One region of the Vescimonas coprocola genome, then DNA from elsewhere that is predicted to be linked to it. Evidence: predicted binding sites of a transcription regulator. Region 1 holds the regulator's gene; each other region holds the start of a gene.
What was found. Region 1 encodes LexA, which represses DNA repair genes until DNA is damaged. Its sites were predicted from a motif close to CNAACANNTGTTNG; they were not measured.
Positions count from the first base shown of each region.

Region 2: a site for LexA is predicted at 1,520-1,533, ahead of uvrB (excinuclease ABC subunit UvrB). Genes of this name have one in related genera too.
Region 3: a site for LexA is predicted at 2,309-2,322, ahead of dinB (DNA polymerase IV). Genes of this name have one in related genera too.

Region 1 is NZ_AP023418.1:1,883,788-1,887,960, reverse strand. It holds gene KJS28_RS09300 (hypothetical protein) at 1-783, shown strand, start outside; gene KJS28_RS09295 (polysaccharide deacetylase family protein) at 1,035-1,712, shown strand; gene secG (preprotein translocase subunit SecG) at 1,777-2,019, opposite strand; gene lexA (transcriptional repressor LexA) at 2,223-2,813, shown strand; gene KJS28_RS09280 (ABC transporter substrate-binding protein) at 2,914-4,173, opposite strand, start outside.
Region 2 is NZ_AP023418.1:2,146,205-2,150,377, forward strand. It holds gene uvrB (excinuclease ABC subunit UvrB) at 1-1,444, opposite strand, end outside; gene radC (RadC family protein) at 1,611-2,285, opposite strand; gene KJS28_RS10595 (BMP family ABC transporter substrate-binding protein) at 2,446-3,621, opposite strand; gene deoD (purine-nucleoside phosphorylase) at 3,780-4,173, opposite strand, start outside.
Region 3 is NZ_AP023418.1:338,531-342,703, forward strand. It holds gene KJS28_RS01685 (hypothetical protein) at 1-56, shown strand, start outside; gene rplS (50S ribosomal protein L19) at 328-669, shown strand; gene dinB (DNA polymerase IV) at 1,071-2,288, opposite strand; gene KJS28_RS01700 (ECF transporter S component) at 2,407-3,012, opposite strand; FMN riboswitch at 3,104-3,222, opposite strand; gene KJS28_RS01705 (DUF2975 domain-containing protein) at 3,389-3,874, shown strand; gene KJS28_RS01710 (helix-turn-helix domain-containing protein) at 3,887-4,099, shown strand; gene KJS28_RS01715 (MATE family efflux transporter) at 4,162-4,173, opposite strand, start outside.

The sequences.
Region 1 (4,173 bases):
CACTGTCAGTCCTGCGGCAGGACCTATGACTATGAGAAATACGGCTGCTGCCCCAACTGCGGCGCTTACAACCGCCGGCCCCGGCGGGAGTGGGTGGATGTGGACGGCACCGTTCACCACGGTGCCAGCAAGCAGGAGAAGGTCTGCTATGAAAAAAAGACCTGTTACGAGAAGAAGGTCTGCTTCGAGGAGCAGGCCCGTCCCGCCAAGAAAAAGAACCCGCTGCGCCAGCTGGAGCAGGAGCTCCACAAGGCGGAGCGTACCGTCCGGCAGGCGGCTCCCCGGAAGAGCCATGCATCCGGGAAGGAGAAAGCGTCCGGCGGCATATTTATGGCGGTGTTCATCATCTCTATGCTGTCTGTAATGCTGCCGTCCATGATCCGCAGTTGTCAGGCGAAAATCGATGAGGGAGGTCATGGGGTGACGGTGACGCCCGCTCAGGAGGAGATACCGGCCGAGCCTGCGGAGGTGTACCTGAGTCAGGGAGAGTCCTTCCAGTGGTACGGCGAGGAGGCATGGGTGTCGGGCTATAACACCACCGAGCTGGAGGATGGGTACATGGAGGTATCGGTGCTGCTGTACTATCCGGAGGAGCGAGAGGAGCTGCCGGAGATGCCGGAGCTGTACCACAGCGATGGCATCAGCCCGCCGTTGACGCTGGATCCTCCCGACGGCGGCGATCTGTGGCGGCTGAACTACCATATCTCTACGCAGGATACCAGCTGGCTCATGGTGGAGTTCACAGACTTGGACGACACGGAGTATGACATCATTCTGGAATAATGCAAGCGCCCGGCGGAATGGTCTTTCCGCCGGGCGCAGAGTCTGTCAAAAAAGGAGAGCCTTTCATCAACGGGGAGGAAGGGTGTGTGCGGGAAACCCGGGAAGGGTGTCCTGCACGATGATGATCCCCATTTTTCAGAGCTTTTGAAGTTCTGAAAAATGCCGCAGCGTGGCGAAAAAACTTTTTCGACACGCTGAGCGCCCGGCGGAATTGTTTTCCGCCGGGCGCATATATTTGTTTCGGTGATGCTATGAAACGAATCCTGCCCCTGCTGGTACTGTGCCTGCTTCTGACGGGCTGCATGGCGCTGCCGGCTACGGCTCCGGCGGAGCCTATGTATCTGGCACTGACCTTTGATGACGGGCCATCGCCCCAGTATACGCCCCGATTGCTGGATGGCCTGAAGCAGCGGGGCGTCCACGCCACCTTTTTCCTCATCGGTCAGCAGGTGCAGGACTATCCGGAACTGGTGCAGCGCATCCGGGCAGAGGGACATCAGATCGGCAACCACACCTATGACCATGCGCCGCTGGACCGCCTGTCCTGCGGTGAGGCCATGGCGGACCTGAGCCGCTGCGACGGCGTTTTGCAGAAGCTGGCAGGGGAGGGGACCTACTGGGTCCGGCCACCCTACGGCTTCATCACCGAGGAGGAGCTGGCAGCATGGAGTACGCCCATGCTGTACTGGTCTGTGGATACCTGCGACTGGGAGTGTCGGGATGTACAGAAGGTGTTTTCCGCCATCTGTCAGGCGAGGGACGGGGATGTGATCCTGCTGCACGACTGCTACGGAACCAGCGTAGAGGCGGCCTTGCAGGCCATCGACTGTTTGTCGGAGCAGGGGGTGGAATTCGTCACCGTGGAGGAGCTGTTTGCTCTCCGGGGGCAGACTGCCGAGGCCGGGCATCTGTACCGACGACCCGAGTGAGAAAAATGGGCAAAAGAAGGTCCCCGAAGCAATGCTTCGGGGACCTTCTTTCAACCGATAGATCTTACAGACCGGCGGCGACCATGCAGTTCAGCACCAGCGTCAGGATAACGAAGATGGCACCCACCCACTTGGTGGCCTTAGCCAGCTTGGCATCCACGGAGCGGGCCTTGCTGCGGCTCATGTAGGAATCAGCGATGCCGCCGATGGCACCGGACAGACCCTGGCTCTTACCGGACTGGAACAGAACAATGAGGATCAGCACCAAAGCAGACAGCAGCTGCAGAATCGTAACAGCAATTTTCATAATCTTTCCCTCCAACAAAATAAAGCCCAAAGAGGCTATTCTTCAAAGTACAACCCATCATACCATATCGTCCACGGAATTTCAAGGGGAAACTCCCTTTTTGCCCGAAAAAATTCGGAAAAATCCATCGAACATCTGTTGCAAACGGAGAGAATATATGGTATACTATGAAAAACCTTATGTAAACGAAGGAGACGGCGCACATGGTACAGCTCACGAAGATGCAGCAGCGGATCTATGACTATATCGCCCAGACCATCCGGACGCAGGGCTATCCCCCCTCCGTGCGGGAAATTGGGGACGCCGTGGGGCTGAAATCCCCCTCCACCGTCCATTTTCACCTGAAACACATGGAGGAGCTGGGGGTCATCGGCAAGGGGGCCGGCAAGGGCCGGGCGCTGACCCTGACGGAGCCGCTGCCGGAGGAGAACCAGATCCCCATTGTGGGGACGGTGGCCGCAGGTACCCCCATTCTGGCGGAGGAGTGCATCGAGGACTACCTGACCTTCGACGCCGGCGGCGACAGCAGCCAGTATTTTGCCCTCCGGGTTCGGGGGGAGTCCATGCTCAACGCAGGCATTCTGCCGGACGATCTGGTGGTGGTGCGCCAGCAGCAGACCGCTAACAACGGCGAGATCGTGGTGGCCCTGCTGGGGGACGAGGCCACGGTCAAGCGCTATTCCCGCCGCAACGGGCAGGTGTGGCTCCTGCCGGAGAATGAGGCGTACAGCCCCATTGACGGCCACGACGCACAAATTTTGGGGAAGGTGGCCGCCGTCATCCGGCGCTATTAAGGGGCTGGTGTGTCCCACAGATTTCGGATAAGCAAGAACCGGCCGCAGGGAGATTCTCCCTGCGGCCGGTTCTTGCTAAAAAGTTCATTTTCCGGAGGGCTTAGCTTTTCATATTCAGCTGCCAATCCTGAAAATCGGCAAAGGGGTCAGAGACGGTGGGGTGGATGTCGTTTTTCACCGCTCCGTCCGGCAGCAGCACGGAGTTGGACTTGAAGCACACTGCCACCAACGGCGCCTGCTCCTTCAGATAGCTGCACAGCTCCCGAGCCGCCGTCTGGCGTCCCTCGCCCTCCGATGCCGTTCGGAAGGCCGTCAGCAGGGTCTCCAGCTGTGTGTCCCGCACGCCGCCGTAGTTCAGGGCCCCGCCCGGAGACAGCAGCGGCGATAGATCCCAATCCGCCGTCAGCTTGCACTCCCCGTAGTAGAGGTCGAAATCCCCGCTCTTCAGCGCCGCCAGATAGTCCTCATAGGGCAGGGTCTTTACGTCGATCTTCACGTCGTATTGGGAGAGGTCCGAGGCCAGCTTCCGGGCCATGGACACCTTGAAGCTATTCTCCTCGTTCACCAGCATGGTGACGGAGACGGACTTTTCGCCGGAGGTATAGCCCGCCGTCTCCATAGCGGAGCGGTAGCTGTCCGGGGAATAGGTCTCCTCCAGATCCTTGGGGTAGACCACCGCCGAGGGGGACAGGGGGAACTGTGCCGTCTGCCCATGCCCCAGCAGGAAGGCACTGACGCCGCCGGCCCGGTCCATGCCAAGACTCAGGGCCGCCCGCAGCTTGGGGTCGTTGAAGGGCGCACGGGTGACATTGAAGCCGATATACTGCATCGTCGAGGTGGGGATGTCCGTATAGCTGCCGCTGCCGTAGACGTTGGAGGTGTTGGTGCCGGTCAGGTCGCATACCAGCATCTGGATGTCGTGGGTATAGAAGGCGTAGGCCATGGAGTCGGTGTTCTTGCAGGCGGTCAGCTCGATGCGCTCCAGCGGCATGGTCTTATCCTGCCACCAGTCCGTTCGCCGGGCCAGATACACCCCGCTCTCGTCCTTGGCATAGCGGTAGGGGCCGCTGCCCACCGGTACCGTGTCCTCCTGGGTGCCGCCCTTGATGATGGGAATGTCCAGCCGGGCGGCGAATTGCGGGTCGTTGCGGGTGAGGTAGATGCGGAGGGTACTCTCTCCCAGATAGGACACGGAGTCCATCTCCGCCAGCCGCTGGCCGTACCGCACGGACTCCTTGGCCCACCGCAGGGCAGCCACCACGTCCCACGCCGTCAGGGCCGAGCCGTCGGAGAAGGTGACGCCGGAGCGCACGGTGACGGTCAGAGCGTAGCTTTCGGCGTCGTAGGAGGCGCTCTCCGC
Region 2 (4,173 bases), 260 kb from region 1:
GGATGGTGGCGATGTCGGAGTGCATATACCGCACCCGCAGGCCAAGGCCCTTCATGTGGTCCGTCAGATCCTCCGCCATGCGCTTGGTGAGGGTGGTTACCAGCACCCGCTCGTCCCGTGCGGCACGGATCCGGATCTCCTCCACCAGATCGTCGATCTGGCCGGTGACGGGCCGCACCTCCACACGGGGATCCAGCAGGCCCGTGGGGCGGATCACCTGCTCCACGATCTGGTCGGCTCCCTCCCGCTCGTACTCCCCCGGCGTGGCGGAGACGAACACCGCCTGACGGAAGCGCTCCTCAAACTCCGGGAACTTCAGGGGGCGGTTATCATAGGCGCAGGGCAGGCGGAAGCCGTACTCCACCAGGCTCTCCTTCCTGGCCCGGTCGCCGTTATACATGGCCCGCACCTGAGGTAGGGTCACATGGCTCTCGTCCACAAAGAGGACAAAGTCCTCCGGGAAGTAGTCCAGCAGCGTGGTGGGCGGAGAGCCCGGCTCCCGGCCGGAGATGACCCGGCTGTAATTCTCGATGCCGGTGCAGTAGCCCAGCTCCCGCATCATCTCCACATCGTAGCGGGTGCGCTGGTCGATGCGTTGGGCCTCGATGAGCTTGCCGTGATCCTCAAAGTAGGCCTTGCGCTCCGCCAGCTCCCGCTCGATCTCCTGCACCGCCCGCTCCATCTTCTCCTTGGTGGTGACGTAGTGGCTGGCGGGGTAAATGGCCACGTGCTGCAGCACCCGCTGGGCCTGACCGGTGACGGGGTTGATCTCCGAGATGCGGTCGATCTCGTCCCCAAAGAACTCCACCCGAATGGCGTAGCCGTTGGCGTACACCGGGTAAATCTCCACCGTGTCCCCCCGGACCCGGAACATATTGCGCTCAAAGGCCACGTCGTTGCGGTCGTAGCGGATCTCCACCAGCTTCCGCAGCAGCTGCTCCCGTGGGTACTCCTTCCCCTGCCGCAGGGAGATGACCATGTTGGCGTAGTCGATGGGATCCCCCAAGCCGTAGATGCAGGACACCGACGCCACCACGATGACGTCTCGCCGCTCAAAGAGGGCTGCCGTGGCGCTGTGGCGCAGGCGCTCGATCTCGGCGTTGATGGCGGCGTCCTTCTCGATGAAGGTATCCGTGTGGGGGATGTACGCCTCCGGCTGATAGTAGTCGTAGTAGGAGACGAAGTACTCCACGGCGTTTTCCGGGAAGAACTCCCGGAACTCCTCGCACAGCTGGGCCGCCAGCGTCTTGTTGTGGGCCAGCACCAGCGTGGGGCGCTGCACCTTCTCGATGACCTTGGCCATGGTGTAGGTCTTGCCGCTGCCAGTGACGCCCAGCAGCACCTGCTGGCGCAGGCCGTTCTCCAGTCCCTCCGCCAGCTTTTCGATGGCCTGCGGCTGGTCGCCGGAGGGGGTATATTCCGAAATAACTTTGAACTGGGGCATGGAATGGGCCTCCTGCAATTTCAGTGTATATCACTTTATTTTACCACAAAAATCTCATATGTAAATATGAATTTTGAAACAAATGTTCTGATTTTGTGGAGGGAAAACATGGCAGCGCCCCGCTCCATCCGGAGCGGGGCGCTGGGGGAATTTCCTTTCGAGTGGGTCAGCCGTACAGAAGGCCGCTGGCCTCCATGGAGACGAAATCACCGTCGGCCACGATGATGTGGTCCAGCAGGCGGATATCCATGGTGGCCAGAGCGTCCCGCACCTGCAGGGTGGCGGCCCGGTCCTCCGCCGACGGCAGAGCCACACCGCTGGGGTGATTGTGGCCCAGCACCACGCCTGCGGCGCCGGACAGCAGGGCATTCTCCACCACCTGCCGGATGCTGAGGGAGGTCATATCGGCGCTGCCTTGGGACAGGCATTTGCAGGAAAGCACCTTTCCCTTGCCGTCCAGACACACCTGATACAGCAGCTCCCGGCGCTGAGCATCCAGCAGGTCCATGAAGTAGGCACCGCAGCGCTCCACGGAGTTGAGGATGCGTTCGGCAGAGACGCTGCGCCGGGCGCACCGCTGGGCCGCCGGCACCAGATTCAACAGCACGGCGGCATTCTCCCCGATGCCGGACACCTGCATCAGTGCCTCCGGCGGGGCCTGGAACACGGCGTCCAGCGTACCGAAGTGCTGGATCAGCCGGTGGGCCAGCTCGTTGGTGTCCCGGCGGGGGATGGCATAGTACAGCAGCAGCTCCAGCACCTCATGATCCGCCAGACCGTCGGCTCCCTGCTTCAGGAAGCGCTCCCGCTTGCGCTGGCGATGTCCGTCGTGCAGTCCCATGTGTGCTCCCCCCTTCCGGCTTCCTTGGAAAATTATAGCATGACGGCCGCCGGTTGACAAGCGGGATGCCGCAAATCTCCACGGGAGGCATCCGGGGCTTTGGAGCAAAAAACAGCGCCCGTGCAGAGCACGGGCGCTGTGGAGTTCGACACGCAGAGGCTTAGCCGACGATGTTCAGAGTGACATTCTCGGTGCTGGCCAGATTGTCGTAGTTGTTGTCGATGGCGATCTTGCCGTCCTTGATGTCCTGCAGCATGACCTTGTAAGAATCAACGCTCCACTTGGTCAGGGACCAAGTAGCAGTGGGCAGACCCACGGCGTTCTCATTGGCACCCAGAGAGGTCTGGACACCGCCGATGGAGGCGAACTCACCGGCATAGAACTTGCCCAGAGCCCACTGAGCAGAGTCAGCCAGGCCCTTCATGGCGGAGGTGATCACGGTGGGGGACTCACCAGACTGGTCCACGTCCACGCCGACGACCTTGCCCTCCTCAGCGCCGGCAGCAGCGGCGACAGAGGCGAACATGGAACCGCCGCAGGCGAAGATGACCTCAGTGCCAGCCTGATACCAGCCGGCGGCCATGGTCTGCAGCTCGGGGGAAGCGGAGAAGCTGGCACCATACTGCCAGGAGTAGTTGATCTCTACCTTCTCGTTCAGCTCCTTGGCAGCGGCGTCAGCGCCCTGCACGAAGCCATAGCCGTAACGGCAGCAGGCGGGGTTGTTGCCGCCGCCGCCACCGGTGAAGCCCAGCTTGGTGTAGCCTTCCTTGACAACAGCGTAACCGGCCAGATAGCCGCACTGCTCTTCCTTAAAGGCAACGCCGGCAATGTTCTTCAGAGCGGGGGAATCTTTCACATCGGCTTCCTCACCGACGGGATAACCATCAATGAAGACAAAGGACACATCGGTGAACTGCTTGGCCGCCATACGCAGAGCAGCCTCCTGCAGATAACCGGCGCAGACAACCACCTTGGCGCCGTTGTCCACGGCGGCCTTCATAGCGGCGAAGCGGTCATCATCGGTGACCTCACTGCCGTTGGCGGGCTGATAGTACTTGTAGGACAGGTTGTTGTTGGCGGCGTACAGCTTCACGCCGTCGTAAGTACCCTGGTTGAAGGACTTATCCTTCAGCTGACCCACGTCGGTGACGAAAGCCACCTCGTACTTGCCGTCGGAGGAGGTCATCTCATCCTGAACCTCATCGGGGTTGGTGATGACGGTGGGGGTGTCTTTCTTGTCATCGTCTTTCTTGCCATCGTCCGTGTTCTTGTTGCCGCAGGCAACCAGAGCCAGAGCCATGACAAGCGCAAGGATCATAGCGAGAACTCTTTTCATGATTGTTCTACCTTCCTTCATTTATTCGGGCAAAGCTTGCCCGTTCAGGTGCATTATAACAGATACGGCAGGAAAGGGCAAGCCCTATTTGCAGGGTCTGCTGCATTTTTCACCATGGCAGGGTTCGAAAAAACGGGTGCTTTGTGGGCAAAACGGCTTTATTTTGTCATTTTTACCGCTACCTCCAGGCCGATCTTCATCATGTTGGTGAAGGTAGTCTGGCGCTCGTCGGCGGTGAGCTCGGTACCCAGCACCAGATTGTCGCTGATGGAGCAGATAGCCAGCGCACGCTTGCCCAGATAGGCGGCGGTGCAGTACAGAGCAGCGGCCTCCATCTCCACGGCCATGACGCCCATCTTCTGCATCCGGGCGTTGCGGCCGGCGGCGTCATAGAAGGTATCGGAGGAGTAGAGGTTGCCCACGGGCATCTTCACGCCCAGCTCACGGGCCGACTCCACGGCGGCCATCAGCAGATCGAAGTCGGCAATGGGGGCATAGTGGACACCCAGCTCGTACTGGTCGGCGAAGCTGGAGTTGGTGCAGGCACCCTGT
Region 3 (4,173 bases), 1.0 Mb from region 1:
CATCCGCCCGGCTGCGGCTGTATGAGCTGCGGGACCTTTTGCAGAAGGGCGAGTGATTTTCAGCCGTATCATGCTGGCGTACACCGTATCATGCTGGCGTACACCGTATCATGCTGGCGTACATGGATGAACAAGGGGAAATGGGCTTGTTGGAGCCTATTTCGATACTTTTTTTGTCAAAACAGGAAATAATGCTTGCATTTGGCGGACATCTGTGATATTCTATCATGGCATGAAAAGGGCGGTCCTCTGTCGCCGGTGTCCCGAAAAAGGTGGGACGCCACGGAAATGACGGCATGAACGCCTATAATTTAGGAGGAAAAATCCATGGATCTCATCAAAGCACTGAATGAAAAGCAGCTGCAGAACGACGTGCCTCAGGTGGAAGTGGGCGATACTGTCCGTGTCCACGTGAAGGTCAAGGAAGGCGCCCGCGAGCGTGTTCAGGTGTTCGAGGGTACCGTCATCGCCAAGAAGCACGGCGGCATCGAGGAGACCTTCACCGTCCGTCGTATCTCCTACGGCGTAGGCGTGGAGAAGGTGTTCCCCGTTCACTCTCCCTCTATCGTGAAGGTGGAGACTGTGCGCCACGGCTATGTCCGTCGTGCCAAGCTCTACTACCTGCGTGACCGTGTCGGCAAGGCCGCCAAGGTTCGGGAGAAGCTGTAAGCCATTTTGTGATCCAAGGCCGGGGCATCCCGGCGTGAAAAAGAGACGCACCTGCGGGTGCGTCTCTTTTTTATGCAGTTACGTTTTTGCGCCGACGCACTTCTATGCCGTCATACTTTTATGCAGTACGCCTCTGTACCGCTTATGCGGCCACTCTTTTGTGCAGTCCTTTCATGCAGTCGTGCTTTTGCGCTGTCATGCTTTTCTATGCGGACGAAGCCTTTACACGGTCACGCTTTTACGCAGCTGAACCCTTTACGCAGGCACATTTTATGCGGCTGCGCTATTTATGCGGACATGCTTTTACGCTGTACTGGATGGAAATGGTTCTCAGGGGAACGGACCTGAGGGCGGAGGTTGGGAGCCTTGGGGATGGCCCTGCCCCTGTGCGGCGCTATGGGTCAGTCGTCCCAGCCAGCACGATCCTCCCCCGGTAGGCCGAAGGAGATGGAACCCCGGCCGTATTTTCCACGGATGGCGTCCATGGTGCGCTCCAGCTTCTCCTGCTTTTCCTGCTGCCGGGAAACCACCGGGGCCTCCAACAGATCCAGCTGCTGGAAGGAGTCGGCGCTGTCGGTGATATACAGGGCGGTGACGGTGAGCATCCGTACCGGCTCCGGGGCCTTCCACAGCCGCTGGGTCAGTTCCATGGCCGACTGCCAGATGTCCTTCATCAGGTGGGTGGGGGCCGGAAGCCGCATCTGCCGGGACACGGTGCGGAACTGGGCGTTTCGCAGGGACACGGACACGCCGCCGCAGTACAGCCCCTGCTGCCGCAGCCGCATGGCCACACTGTCGGACAGCACCGCCAGACCACGCTGTACTTCCTCCCAGCGGGTGAGATTTTTGGGGAAGGTGGTGCCGTTTCCCACGGATTTCACCGGCTCCTGCTGGCCCGCCGGGCGGACGGGGCTGCCGTCCAGTCCGTTGGCGTACTCATGGAGCTGAAGACCCAGCTTTCCCAGCAGCGTCTCCAGCATCTGGGGGGAGCAGGCCGCCAGCTGGCCGATGGTCTCCACGCCGTACTGGTGCAGCACCCGTCCGGCGGCTCGGCCCACGAACAGCAGGTCCCCCACCGGCAGGGGCCAGACGATATCCTGCCAGTTTTCCCGGCTGATGACGGTGGTGGCATCGGGCTTTTTATAGTCACTGCCCAGCTTGGCGAACACCTTGTTGAAGGACACGCCCACGGAGATGGTCAGCCCCAGCTCCTGCCGCAGCCGCCGGCGCAGGGCGTCGGCAATGGTCTTGGGGTCGCCGCCGAAGAGGTGCATACTGCCGGTGATGTCCAGCCAGCTCTCGTCGATGCCGAAGGGCTCCACCAGATCGGTATACTGCTCATAGATGGCGTTGACCCGCCGGGAGTACTCCCGGTACAGGCCGTGGTGGGGCGGCAGCAGCACCAGACCGGGACACTTCTTCTTGGCCTGCCAGATGGTCTCCGCCGTCTGGATGCCCAGCCGCTTGGCAGGCTCGTTCTTGGCCAGAATGATGCCATGGCGGGAGGCGGGGTCGCCGCAGACAGCGGTGGGAATGTCCCGCAGATCGGGGTGGCTCAGCAGCTCCACCGAGGCAAAAAAGCAGTTCAGATCACAGTGCAAGATCACCCGGTCGCCCATGCGGCACACCTCCTTAGACTCAATCGTTTGTTCTATTATATCATGGCTTGCACCGTCACACAAGAGAAAAACGCAGTCCCCTGAGAGAACGGAGGACTGCGTTTCGGGCTTACGGATGTTATTTGTGCAGCAGGGGGGACAGGGGCTTGTAGATGAGGAGGCAGATGCCCACATTCAGCAGCCCCTTGCACAGGGTAAAGGGAACGTTGAACACCACCAGGCAGTTCAGCAGCGCATTGCCGGTAGGGACGTGGGCGATGGAGCCCATGATGGCCTCATACATCCCGACGATGCCCGCCATGGGCAGACCGTAGAGGACCTCGTAGGCCGGGTAGACCACAAAATAGTTGGAGGGCAGGCTCACCAGCGCCATCAGCACGGCGCCCAGCAGGGAGCCCCACAGGGCCGATTTGCGGCTCTTATGCCGCCGGTACACAAGGCCCGCCACCAGCACGAACACGCTGCCCAGCAGGAAGTTGCTGAGCTCGCCTACGCCGGCGCTGGAGCCGAAGGGCAGGTGCAGCAGATTCTTCACCAACTGGATCACCACGCCGTACACAGGTCCCAGCGAGAAGGTACCCAGCAGGGCAGGCAGATCCGATAGGTCCAGCTTCACGAAGGAGGGGATCAGGGGGATGGAGAACTCGATGAACTGGAGGACAAAGGCCACGGCGCACAGCATGGCGGCCACGGCGATGTGATGGGTCTTTTGCTTTTGAGTCATAAAAAAATACTCCCTTTTGATGTAGTAAACCCCCGGAAAGGCTTGCCTTCCAAGGTGTACGCATCAAAAAAGAGCATCACGAAAATGCCATACACGCCTTCTCTCATCCAGACTATACTGTCGGTACCGGGATCGCACCGGTTCATGCAGCTTGCACCGCTTGCGGACTATACCGCCGGTGGGGAATCACACCCCGCCTCGAAGACAGCTATTCGGTTGTTTCCGAAGGATAGTATACGACATCCTGCGGCAAAAAGCAACCCCCTGATTTGCAAATTAGACAAACAGAAAATATTTATCGTAAATCAATAAAAAATAGTTGACAAACAGAAATGATGCTGCTATGATAGGTACAACAACGAAAGGAGTGAGCCTCATGAAGACCAAAACCATGACGAACCTGCTGCGACTGGTGCTGATAGCGGCAGCGGCGCTGTGCGGTGTATTTTTCTTCTTGTGTCTGCCTTCTTATGGGCAGGAGATCGTGCAGGCGGATCCGGAGTTTGCGTGGGCCTACTGGCCGTGCCTGGTGTGGGCGTGGCTGTTTGCGCTGCCCATCTTCGGGGCGATGATTCCCGGATGGCGCATCTTCGGCAGCATCAGCGCCCCCGGCGGAGCTTTTACCCGGAAGAATTCCCGTGATATGCAGAGGATCTCTGTGCTGGCTTTTGCTGATGCGCTGGTCTTTCCGGCGGGGATGCTTACCATAGGCATTATGGGGGCGGGCAGCGCCCCGCTGACCATTGTGATTACGCCCATGGTGGTGTTCTGCTGTGCGGCGGTGGGGGTCGTGTGCTATGTGCTCAGCCGTCTCATCGGGGACGCCGCCGCTCTCCGTGAGGAGAACGACATGACCATTTAAGGAGGGCGGAGCATGATCGTATTCAACATTGATGTGATGCTGGCCCGGCGGAAAATGAGTCTGACGGAGCTGTCGGAGCGGGTGGGCATCACCATGGCCAATCTCTCCATTCTGAAAACCGGCAAGGCCAAGGCGGTGCGGGTGGAGACGCTGAACAAGCTCTGCCACGCTTTGGACTGTCAGCCCGGCGATCTGTTGGAGTACCGGCCGGACGAGGAAGCCTGAAGAAAGTAAAAAGGGACAGGCGCTGCTGTGCAGCGCCTGTCCCTTTTTTGGCGGAATGAGGATCATTTTCCCAA